DNA from 2 places in the Variovorax sp. 05T418 genome. Region 2 is predicted to be linked to the other one. Evidence: riboswitches for the same ligand, from Rfam matches in the RefSeq annotation. Region 2 holds a riboswitch; the other holds the start of a gene.
What was found. A riboswitch is a leader RNA that binds a small molecule or an ion and turns the genes downstream of it on or off. The one in region 2 is predicted to bind thiamine pyrophosphate.
Positions count from the first base shown of each region.

Region 1 (4,377 bases), on a different contig from region 2:
CAACCCACCGCTTTCGACGGCAGGCAACTGCAGATCACCACGCCCGACGCAACCACCGTCGACCTGCCGCTCGACGCGCTGATCGCCTGCCTGGGCATCTCCCCGCGCCTCGGCCCCATTGCCGACTGGGGCCTGGAACTGGAGCGCAAGCAGGTGCCGGTCGACACCGAGAAGTACGAAACCCGTGAACGCGGCGTGTTCGCGGTGGGTGACATCAACACCTATCCGGGCAAGAAGAAGCTCATCGTCTGCGGCTTCCATGAAGCCACGCTGGCGGCCTGGGGCGCCACCGCCATCGTGTTCCCGGGCAAGGCGATTCCGCTGCAGTACACGACCACCAGCACGCGGCTGCACGAGCTGCTGGGCGTGGCTACTTCGCGCTAGGCAGCAGCGCGCGGTATTCGCCGATGAAGCGGCCGATGGCGGCGGCGAACCGGTCGATGTCCGCATCGGTCAGCGGCAGAGACAGCACGATGAAGCCGCGCGGCGAGGCGTAGATGCCCTCGCCCAGCAGGTGGAAGAACAGCAACTGCCGCAGCCGCCCGTCGACCGCCGCCAGGTCGTCCACGCGCCGCACTTCCCCGCGCACGAAATGTGCGTTCATCAGCGAACCGACGCCGGTGAACTGCATGGCCACATCCTCTTTCGCACACAGCGCATTGAGCCGCGCACGCATCGCCTCGCCGCGCTCGGCCAGCCTGCCTGCCGCCTCGGGCGTGAACAGCTTCGTGAGGCCCGCATAGCCGGCCGCCATGGTCATCACGTTGTTGTTGAAGGTGCCCGAATGGGAGAGCGACCCGGTGCGCGGATCGAACTGCGCCATCACGTCCGAGCGCCCGCCGAAAGCGCCGAACGACATGCCGCCGCCGATGTACTTGCCCAGCGTGGTCAGGTCCGACCGGATGCCCAGCTTGTTGGCGAGGCCGTTCGGTGCGAGGCGCGAGGTCATGACCTCGTCGAAGACCAGCAGCGCGCCCACCTTCGTCGCACCCTCGCGAAGTGCTTGCAGAAAGTCGAGGCGCCCCGGAATGCAGCCGCTCGCACCCTGCATCGGCTCGACCAGGATCGCGGCGATCTCCGACCCGTGCTTCTCGATCTGTTCGCTCGCAGCCTGCACATCGTTGTAGGGCAGCACCAGGAAGTCGAAGGGCACGGTCGTCGGCAGCGGCTTGGCGCCGAACCCGAGCACGCCGCCGTGGTAGCCGCCCGAAAACACCACGATCTTCCGCCGCCCCGTGAAGTGCAGCGCGGCCGTGAGCGCCATCAGGTTGGCCTCGGTGCCCGAGTTGGTGAAGCGCAATTGCTCGATCTGCGGAAAGCGCTCGCAGATGGTCTTGGCGAGCCTTCCTTCGAGCAGGTTGTGGCCCGTGAGGTTGATGCCACCCTGCATTGCCTCGACGACGGCATCGCGGATCTCGGGTGCCGAGTGGCCGTAGACGCCGGCCGTGTATTCGGCGATGAAGTCGGCATAGCGGTGGCCGTCGGCATCCCAGAGCGCAGCGCCCTCGCCCTTGGCGATGGTGAGCGGAAACGGCGCATAGAACAGCACCGAGCGGCTGTTGGCACCGGGCATGTAGCGCACCTGCGCCTCGAACTGGCGCCGGCTGGCCGGGTTGGCCTCGGTGAAGCGCTGGAAGGCCTGGGCAAGGGACTGGTCGATTGCGGAATCGCTCATGGAACACATCCTCGAAGTGGCGGCATGCGGATTGCCATATCCGGACCATCATCCATGGTTTGGAGGCTGGGCGCACAGGCTCGTACAATAGTTTCCGCTTTGCGCCACGGCGCGGAGCACCACCGCTAGGGGTGTCGAACCGGGATCCGTTCCGGGGCTGACTGAGAGAGTCCCTTTGAACCTGACTGAGGTAATCCTCGCGCAGGGAAGCTGGTCCGGCGGCCTGTCGCGTTGTCTCGCGCGATGGCTCCACCGCCGGAGCCTCGCCCACCTGCCAAACCTTTTGCACTGGAGCAACTGGATGGCACACGACGACGAACTTTCTTCCGCCAACGAGGCGCTGGCGCCCCTGCCCGCGTCGCAGCGCGTGTTCGGCTGGCACGACCACGCATCGCTCTGGTTCAGCCTGGGCGTCGGGCTGCTGGTGATGCAGATCGGTGCCTACCTGGTGCCGGCGGTGGGCACGCGCGACGCGGCCATCGCGATCGTGCTGGGTTCGCTGCTCGGCGCAGGCCTGTTGGCCTGGACTGCGCGGCTCGGCTGCGAGAGCGGCCTGGCGAGCGCCGGGCTGATGCACGCCACCTACGGCAGCGCCTTCGCACGGCTGCCGGTGCTGCTCAACATCGTGCAGCTGGTGGGCTGGACCACCTTCGAGCTCGTCATCATGCGCGAAGGCACGCAGGCGATCGGCCAGCAGGCCTTCGGCCTGGCGCTCGGCGGGCCGCTGGGCGGCGCCCTCACCACGCTGCTCTGGGGCGCGGTGCTGCTGGCGCTTTTGGCCGGCTCCATGGTCAAGCTGGTGCGGCGCTTCGTGAGCCGCTTCGGCCTGCCGCTGGTGGTGCTTTCTCTGCTCTGGCTGACCTGGCAGTTCGCGACGCGCCTGCAAGCCAAGGGCCTCGACGCCTTCTGGGCGCGCCCCGGCGACGGCGGCATGGGCATGTTCAGCGCGCTCGACCTGGTGATTGCGATGCCGGTCTCGTGGCTGCCGCTGGTGGCCGACTACGCGCGCCACGGCAAGCGCAGCGCAGGCGGCCTGGGCAGCGCCTTCAGCGGCACCTGGATCGGCTATGCGCTGGCCAACGTCTGGTGCTATGCGCTCGGCGTGATGGTGGTGAGCGTGGCGGAGCCGGGCACCGGCCTGGTCACCGCGCTGCTGCTCGCCCAAGGCGGCCTGGTGGCGCTGGGCCTGATCCTGATCGACGAGCTCGACAACGCGTACGGCGATGTGTATTCGGGCTCGGTGTCCACCCATAGCCTGCTGCCGCGCTGGAGCGTGCGGCGCTGGGGCCTCCTGCTGGCGGCGCTGTGCACGGCGCTCGCGCTGGTGCTGCCGATGCACACGCTCGAGCCGTTCCTGCTGATGCTGAGTTCGGTGTTCGTGCCGCTCTACGGCGTAATCCTGGGGCGGCTGGGCACGGGCCAGGCGGTCTTGTCGGTGGGCACGCGCCGGGTCGACCTGGGCGCGGCGCTGATCTGGATTGCGGGCATCGCGGCCTACCACGCGCTCGCCAAGTGGGCGCCGCAATTCGGCTCGGCGCTGCCCACGCTGGCCGCGACATTCCTGCTGGCCTGGGCCAGCCGGCCCAAGGCTACGCCGACGGCGGCAGGCGGTGCGTCGGCACTGGCGCAAAACCGTGGTTGAGCGGACCGTGTCCCGCGCCGGTCTTCACATGCGCACCGGCGGCCATCGCGCCGAGGATGTAGGCGCGCGCGCATTCGACGGCCTCGGGCAACGCAAGCCCCAGCGCCAGGTGCGCGGCAATGGCGGACGACAGCGTGCAGCCCGTGCCATGCAGGTTGCGGCTCGCGATGCGCTGCGAGGCCAGCCGCTTTCGAGCGCCGCCCGCCTGCAGCAGCACGTCGACCACCTCGTCGCCCGGCAAGTGCCCGCCCTTGAGCAGCACGGCCTGCGCGCCGAGCGCCAGCAGTTCGTTGGCCGCATCGTCGAGGGCATCGATGCCGCCGATCGCATGGCCGATCAGCAAGGCCGCTTCGTCGAGGTTGGGCGTGACCACCACGGCGCGCGGGAACAGCTCGCGCACCAGCACCTGCACGGTTTCGGAGGCGATCAGGCGGTCGCCGCTGGTGGCGACCATCACCGGGTCGAGCACTACGTTGGGCAGCCGGTAGTGATCGATGGCCCAGGCCACCACCTCGACCACCTCGGGCGCATGCAGCATGCCGAGCTTGACCGCATCCACGCCGATGTCCTCGACCACCGCCTGGATCTGCGCCTTGAGGAAAGCCGGCGGCACGCCATGGATGCCCGACACGCCGAGCGTGTTCTGCGCGGTGAGCGCCGTGATGGCCGTCATGCCGTAGCAGCCGAGCGCCGCGAAGGTCTTCAGGTCGGCCTGGATGCCGGCACCGCCGCCGCTGTCGGAGCCGGCGATCGAGAGCACGCGTGCGTAGCGCAGGGGCCCCTGGGGCGCGTCGGAAAGTGCTTGGGTCATGCTGAAAATTATCGGCGACTGGCCCTGCCTTGCTCCCTTCCCTTCCGGGGGAGGGCCGGGGCGGGGGCGCGCGGCGCATCCACGGGGCGCTCCGGTGGCCCCCCTCCCCACCTTCCCCCGGCGGGGGAAGAAGCAAGACCATGAGCCTCCCATTCCAATCCGCCGCCATCCTCGGCGCGGGCCTCATGGGCCGGTTGCTCGCGGTCACGCTGGCGCGGGCCGGCTGCAAGGTCGAGCTGTTCGAAGCGG
Region 1 covers NZ_JBFTLJ010000005.1:6,957-11,333, forward strand. The annotation lists gene AC1DMS_RS12125 (NAD(P)/FAD-dependent oxidoreductase) at 1-384, shown strand, start outside; gene AC1DMS_RS12130 (aspartate aminotransferase family protein) at 371-1,675, opposite strand; TPP riboswitch at 1,793-1,900, shown strand; gene AC1DMS_RS12135 (purine-cytosine permease family protein) at 1,977-3,317, shown strand; gene thiD (bifunctional hydroxymethylpyrimidine kinase/phosphomethylpyrimidine kinase) at 3,265-4,128, opposite strand; gene AC1DMS_RS12145 (FAD-dependent oxidoreductase) at 4,269-4,377, shown strand, end outside.
Region 1: another riboswitch for thiamine pyrophosphate. It lies ahead of AC1DMS_RS12135 (purine-cytosine permease family protein); the one in region 2 lies ahead of thiC (phosphomethylpyrimidine synthase ThiC).

Region 2 (4,377 bases):
AGGTCGCGCTCGAGCGCTTCGTTGCGGCGGGCCCTGAAGGCCTTGAGCCAGTCTTCGGTGATCCTGACGCCGGTCTTCGATTCGATGAGCGCGGTTTCGTCCTTCACGGCCTTGCCGGTGAAGGTGTTCATCGACTCTTCGGTGGTCAGGTGCCAGCCGAGTTCGCCGAGCATCTCGGCGAGCACGCGGTTGGTGATGGGTTCGGAATCGACGAGGACGCCGTCGCAGTCGAAAAGGACGGCGTCGAAGGGGAATGGGGTCATTGCGCGGAGGGGTTCGGGGGAATCCCCCATGGTAGCAATGACCCCGGCCGGGCTCAGGACGCGGGCTGGATCGGGATGTAGATCTCGCCGCCGCCCGCCATGAACTCCCTGGACTTCTGCGCCATTCCTTCGGCCATGGCTTCCGCCTCGGCCACGCCCTTCTTCGCCGCGTACTCGCGCACTTCCTGCGTGATCTTCATGGAGCAGAACTTCGGTCCGCACATCGAGCAGAAATGCGCCACCTTGCTCGAATCCTTGGGCAGGGTCTCGTCATGGAATTCGCGCGCCGTGTCGGGGTCCAGGCCCAGGTTGAACTGGTCCTGCCAGCGGAATTCGAAGCGCGCCTTGCTGAGCGCATCGTCTCGCGAGCGCGCGCCCGGGTGCCCCTTGGCCACGTCGGCCGCATGCGCGGCGATCTTGTAGGCAATGATTCCCTGCTTGACGTCGTCGCGGTCGGGCAGGCCCAGGTGCTCCTTGGGCGTCACGTAGCAGAGCATTGCGGTGCCGGCCCAGCCGATCATCGCGGCGCCGATGGCGCTGGAGATATGGTCGTAGCCCGGCGCGATGTCGATGGTCAGCGGGCCGAGCGTGTAGAACGGCGCCTCGTGGCAGTGCTTGAGCTGCTCGTCCATGTTGGCCTGGATCATGTGCATCGGCACGTGGCCGGGCCCCTCGATCATGGTCTGCACGTCGTGCTTCCATGCGATCTGCGTGAGCTCGCCCAGCGTGCGCAGTTCGGCAAACTGCGCTTCGTCGTTGGCGTCGGCGCCCGAGCCCGGGCGCAGGCCGTCGCCGAGCGAGAAGCTCACGTCGTAGGCCTTCATGATGTCGCAGATGTCCTCGAAGCGCTCGTAGAGAAAGCTCTCCTTGTGGTGCGCGATGCACCACTTGGCCATGATCGAGCCGCCGCGCGAGACGATGCCCGTCATGCGGTCGGCCGTCAGGTGGATGAACGGCAGCCGCACGCCGGCATGGATGGTGAAGTAGTCGATGCCCTGCTCGGCCTGCTCGATCAGCGTGTCGCGGAAGATCTCCCAAGTCAGGTCCTCGGCCACGCCGCCCACCTTCTCGAGCGCCTGGTAGATCGGCACGGTGCCGATGGGCACGGGACTGTTGCGCACGATCCAGTCGCGCGTGGTGTGGATGTTCTTGCCGGTGGAAAGGTCCATCACGTTGTCGGCGCCCCAGCGGATCGCCCACACGAGCTTTTCCACTTCTTCCTCGATGCTCGAGGTGACCGCCGAGTTGCCGATGTTGGCGTTGATCTTGACCTTGAAGTTGCGGCCGATGGCCATCGGCTCCACTTCAGGATGGTTGATGTTGGCCGGAATGATGGCGCGGCCGCGCGCCACCTCGTCGCGCACGAACTCGGGCGTGATGATGCGCGGAATGCTCGCGCCCATCGGGTTGCCGGCCACGCGCTTGGCGCGCTCCTCGTTGGCGAGGTATTCGGCCATCCACTCGCGCTTGCCGTTCTCGCGCAGCGCCACGTATTCCATCTCGGGCGTAATGATGCCGCGGCGCGCGTAGTGCATCTGCGTGACGTTGGCGCCCGCCTTGGCGCGGCGCGGCGTGCGCTGCAGCGCCGAGGCGCCGGCGCGCAGTTCGGCCAGGCGCTGGGCATCGTGGTCGTGCGCGTGCTTCAGGCCCTCGTCGAGCGCCTGGTGCGAGCGGCCTTCGTAGCTTTCGGTGTCGTTGCGCTCGGCGATCCAGGCGCCGCGCACGCCGGGCAGGCCGCGGCGCACGTCGATCTCGACCTTGGCATCGGTGTAGGGGCCCGAGGTGTCGTAGAGCGACACGGTCTCGCCGTTGGTCAGCAGCACGTCGCGCACCGGCACGTTGAGGTCGGGCCGGCTGCCCGGGATCAGGCACTTGTGCGATGCGGGAAAGGGCTCGCGCGTGAGCGAGAGCAGGGAGGTGAACTTGTCTGGGGCATTCATGCGGGGCACTCCTTGTTGAGGGAAAGGGTGCTCCGCAATCGCTCTGAGGACTTTGGGCCGCCACGTTGGTGGGTGGGTGGCGGGACCGGAGTCGGGGAGTGCAGCTCTTCTTACGCCGGTATGACCCGGATCAAGTTCGCGGGTCGGCACTTTGCCATCTCAGCACGCCACATGCGTGCACCCCGGAGCGGGGACTATTGTGCGGGCCGTGGCCCGGTGCGTCAACCGGGGGTCTGCAGATCGCCTTCGAGGTAGAACCAGCGGTCGCCCTCGCGCACGAAGCGGCTGCGCTCGTGCAGGCGCGTGGCGGCGCCGGTGCTGCTGCGCTGGCGGGCGACGAATTCGACCTCGGCATGGTCGGCGTCCAGCACCGAGCGCGAGCGGATGTCCAGGCCCAGCCACTTCACGCCGGGTTCGAACTCGATCGACGCCGGCCGCGTCGACGCATGCCAGGTGGCAAGCAGGTAGGGGCCGCGTTCCAGCACGAAGGCGGTATAGCGCGAGCGCATCAGCGATTCGGCGTCGGGCGCGGGCGTGCCCTCGAAGTCCTCGAGGTAGCGGCCGCAGCACAGGGCATAGCCGATGGGCTTGTCTCGGCGGTCCGTGCGGCCGCAGGGGCAAGGTCCGGTGGGGGGAACAGTGGCGCTCATGAAGGCCTCTATTGGAACATCCTCCGGGCCCTTCGACCGATGGGGCAAGCCCGGGGCGCCGTCCAGGAGCCTTCCGAGCGCCCGGTTCAGGCCATTGCGCGCTGGATCAGCAGCTTCTGGATGTCCGAGGTGCCTTCGTAGATCTGGCACACCCGCACGTCGCGATAAATGCGCTCGAGCGGAAAGTCGTTCACGTAGCCATAGCCGCCCAGCGTCTGGATCGCGGCGCTGCAGACGCGCTCGGCCATTTCGCTTGCGAACAGCTTGGCCATCGCGGCTTCCTTGAGGCACGGGCGGCCGGCGTCTCGCAGGCTGGCAGCGTGCCAGATCAGCTGGCGCGCGGCTTCGAGCTGCGTGGCGCACTCGGCCAGCCTGAAACCGACGGCCTGCTGGTCGAAGATCGCCCCGCCGAAGGCCTGGCGTTCCTTGGCATAGGCCAGCGCCACGTCGAAGGCGCTGCGCGCCATGCCCACGCTCTGCGCCGCAATGCCGATGCGGCCGCCCTCGAGCGCGCCCAGCGCGATCTTGTAGCCCTCGCCCTCGGCGCCGATGAGGTTTTCCACCGGGATGCGGCAGCCGTCGAAATTGATCTGCGCGGTGTCGCTGCTGTGCTGGCCCAGCTTGTCCTCGAGCCGCGCCACGCTGTAGCCCGGCGCATCGGTGGGCACGATGAAGGCGCTCATGCCGCGCTTGCCCGCGCCCTTGTCGGTCACCGCGATGACGATGGCGACCTGGCCGTTCTTGCCGCTGGTGATGAACTGCTTCACGCCGTCGATCACGTAGCCATCGCCGTCCTTGCGCGCCGTGGTGCGCAGGCTCGATGCATCGCTGCCGGCCTGCGGCTCGGTGAGGCAGAAGGCGCCGAGCATCCGGCCCTGCGCCAGCGGCTCGAGCCACTGCTTCTTCTGCTGCGCATTGCCGTAGCGCATGAGGATCGCGTTGACCGGGCAGTTGGTCACGCTGATGGCGGTGCTGGTGCCGCCGTCGCCGGCCGCGATTTCTTCCAACACCAGCGCGAGCGTGAGGTAGTCGAGGCCCGCGCCGCCGTGCTCCTCGGGCACGCAGATGCCGTAGGCGCCGAGCGCCGCGAGGCCCTGGTGGGCTTCCTTCGGGAAGCTGTGCTCGCGGTCCCACTTGGGGGCGTTGGGCCAGAGCTCGGCCTGCGAAAAATCGCGCACCGCGTCGCGGATGGCTTCCTGGTCGGCACTGAGCAGCATGGCGTTGTCTCCTGTCCTTTTTCTTGCTTACTTGCCGGCGCCCAGGTCCATGATGAGCCGCGCCGCCATGTACAGGCGCCTTGGAATCGCGCTGATGTCGACGTACTCGGCCTTGTCGCTGTGGTAGCCGAAGCCCGGCAGGCCCAGGCTCTCGATCACGGGCTTGCCCGAGAGCGCCGCGTAGGCCGCGTCGGTGCCGCCGCCGGTGCGCTCTTCCACGCCCAGCGTGCCGCCGGCTTCCTTGTAGTAGGCCACGGCCTTGTCGACCAGCTTCTTGCCGCCTTCGCCGGCGTTGAAGGCCGGACGG
Region 2 covers NZ_JBFTLJ010000028.1:1,104-5,480, forward strand. The annotation lists gene AC1DMS_RS30800 (HAD family hydrolase) at 1-263, opposite strand, end outside; gene thiC (phosphomethylpyrimidine synthase ThiC) at 317-2,203, opposite strand; TPP riboswitch at 2,294-2,398, opposite strand; gene AC1DMS_RS30810 (YchJ family protein) at 2,425-2,853, opposite strand; gene AC1DMS_RS30815 (acyl-CoA dehydrogenase family protein) at 2,940-4,070, opposite strand; gene AC1DMS_RS30820 (glutamate carboxypeptidase) at 4,098-4,377, opposite strand, start outside.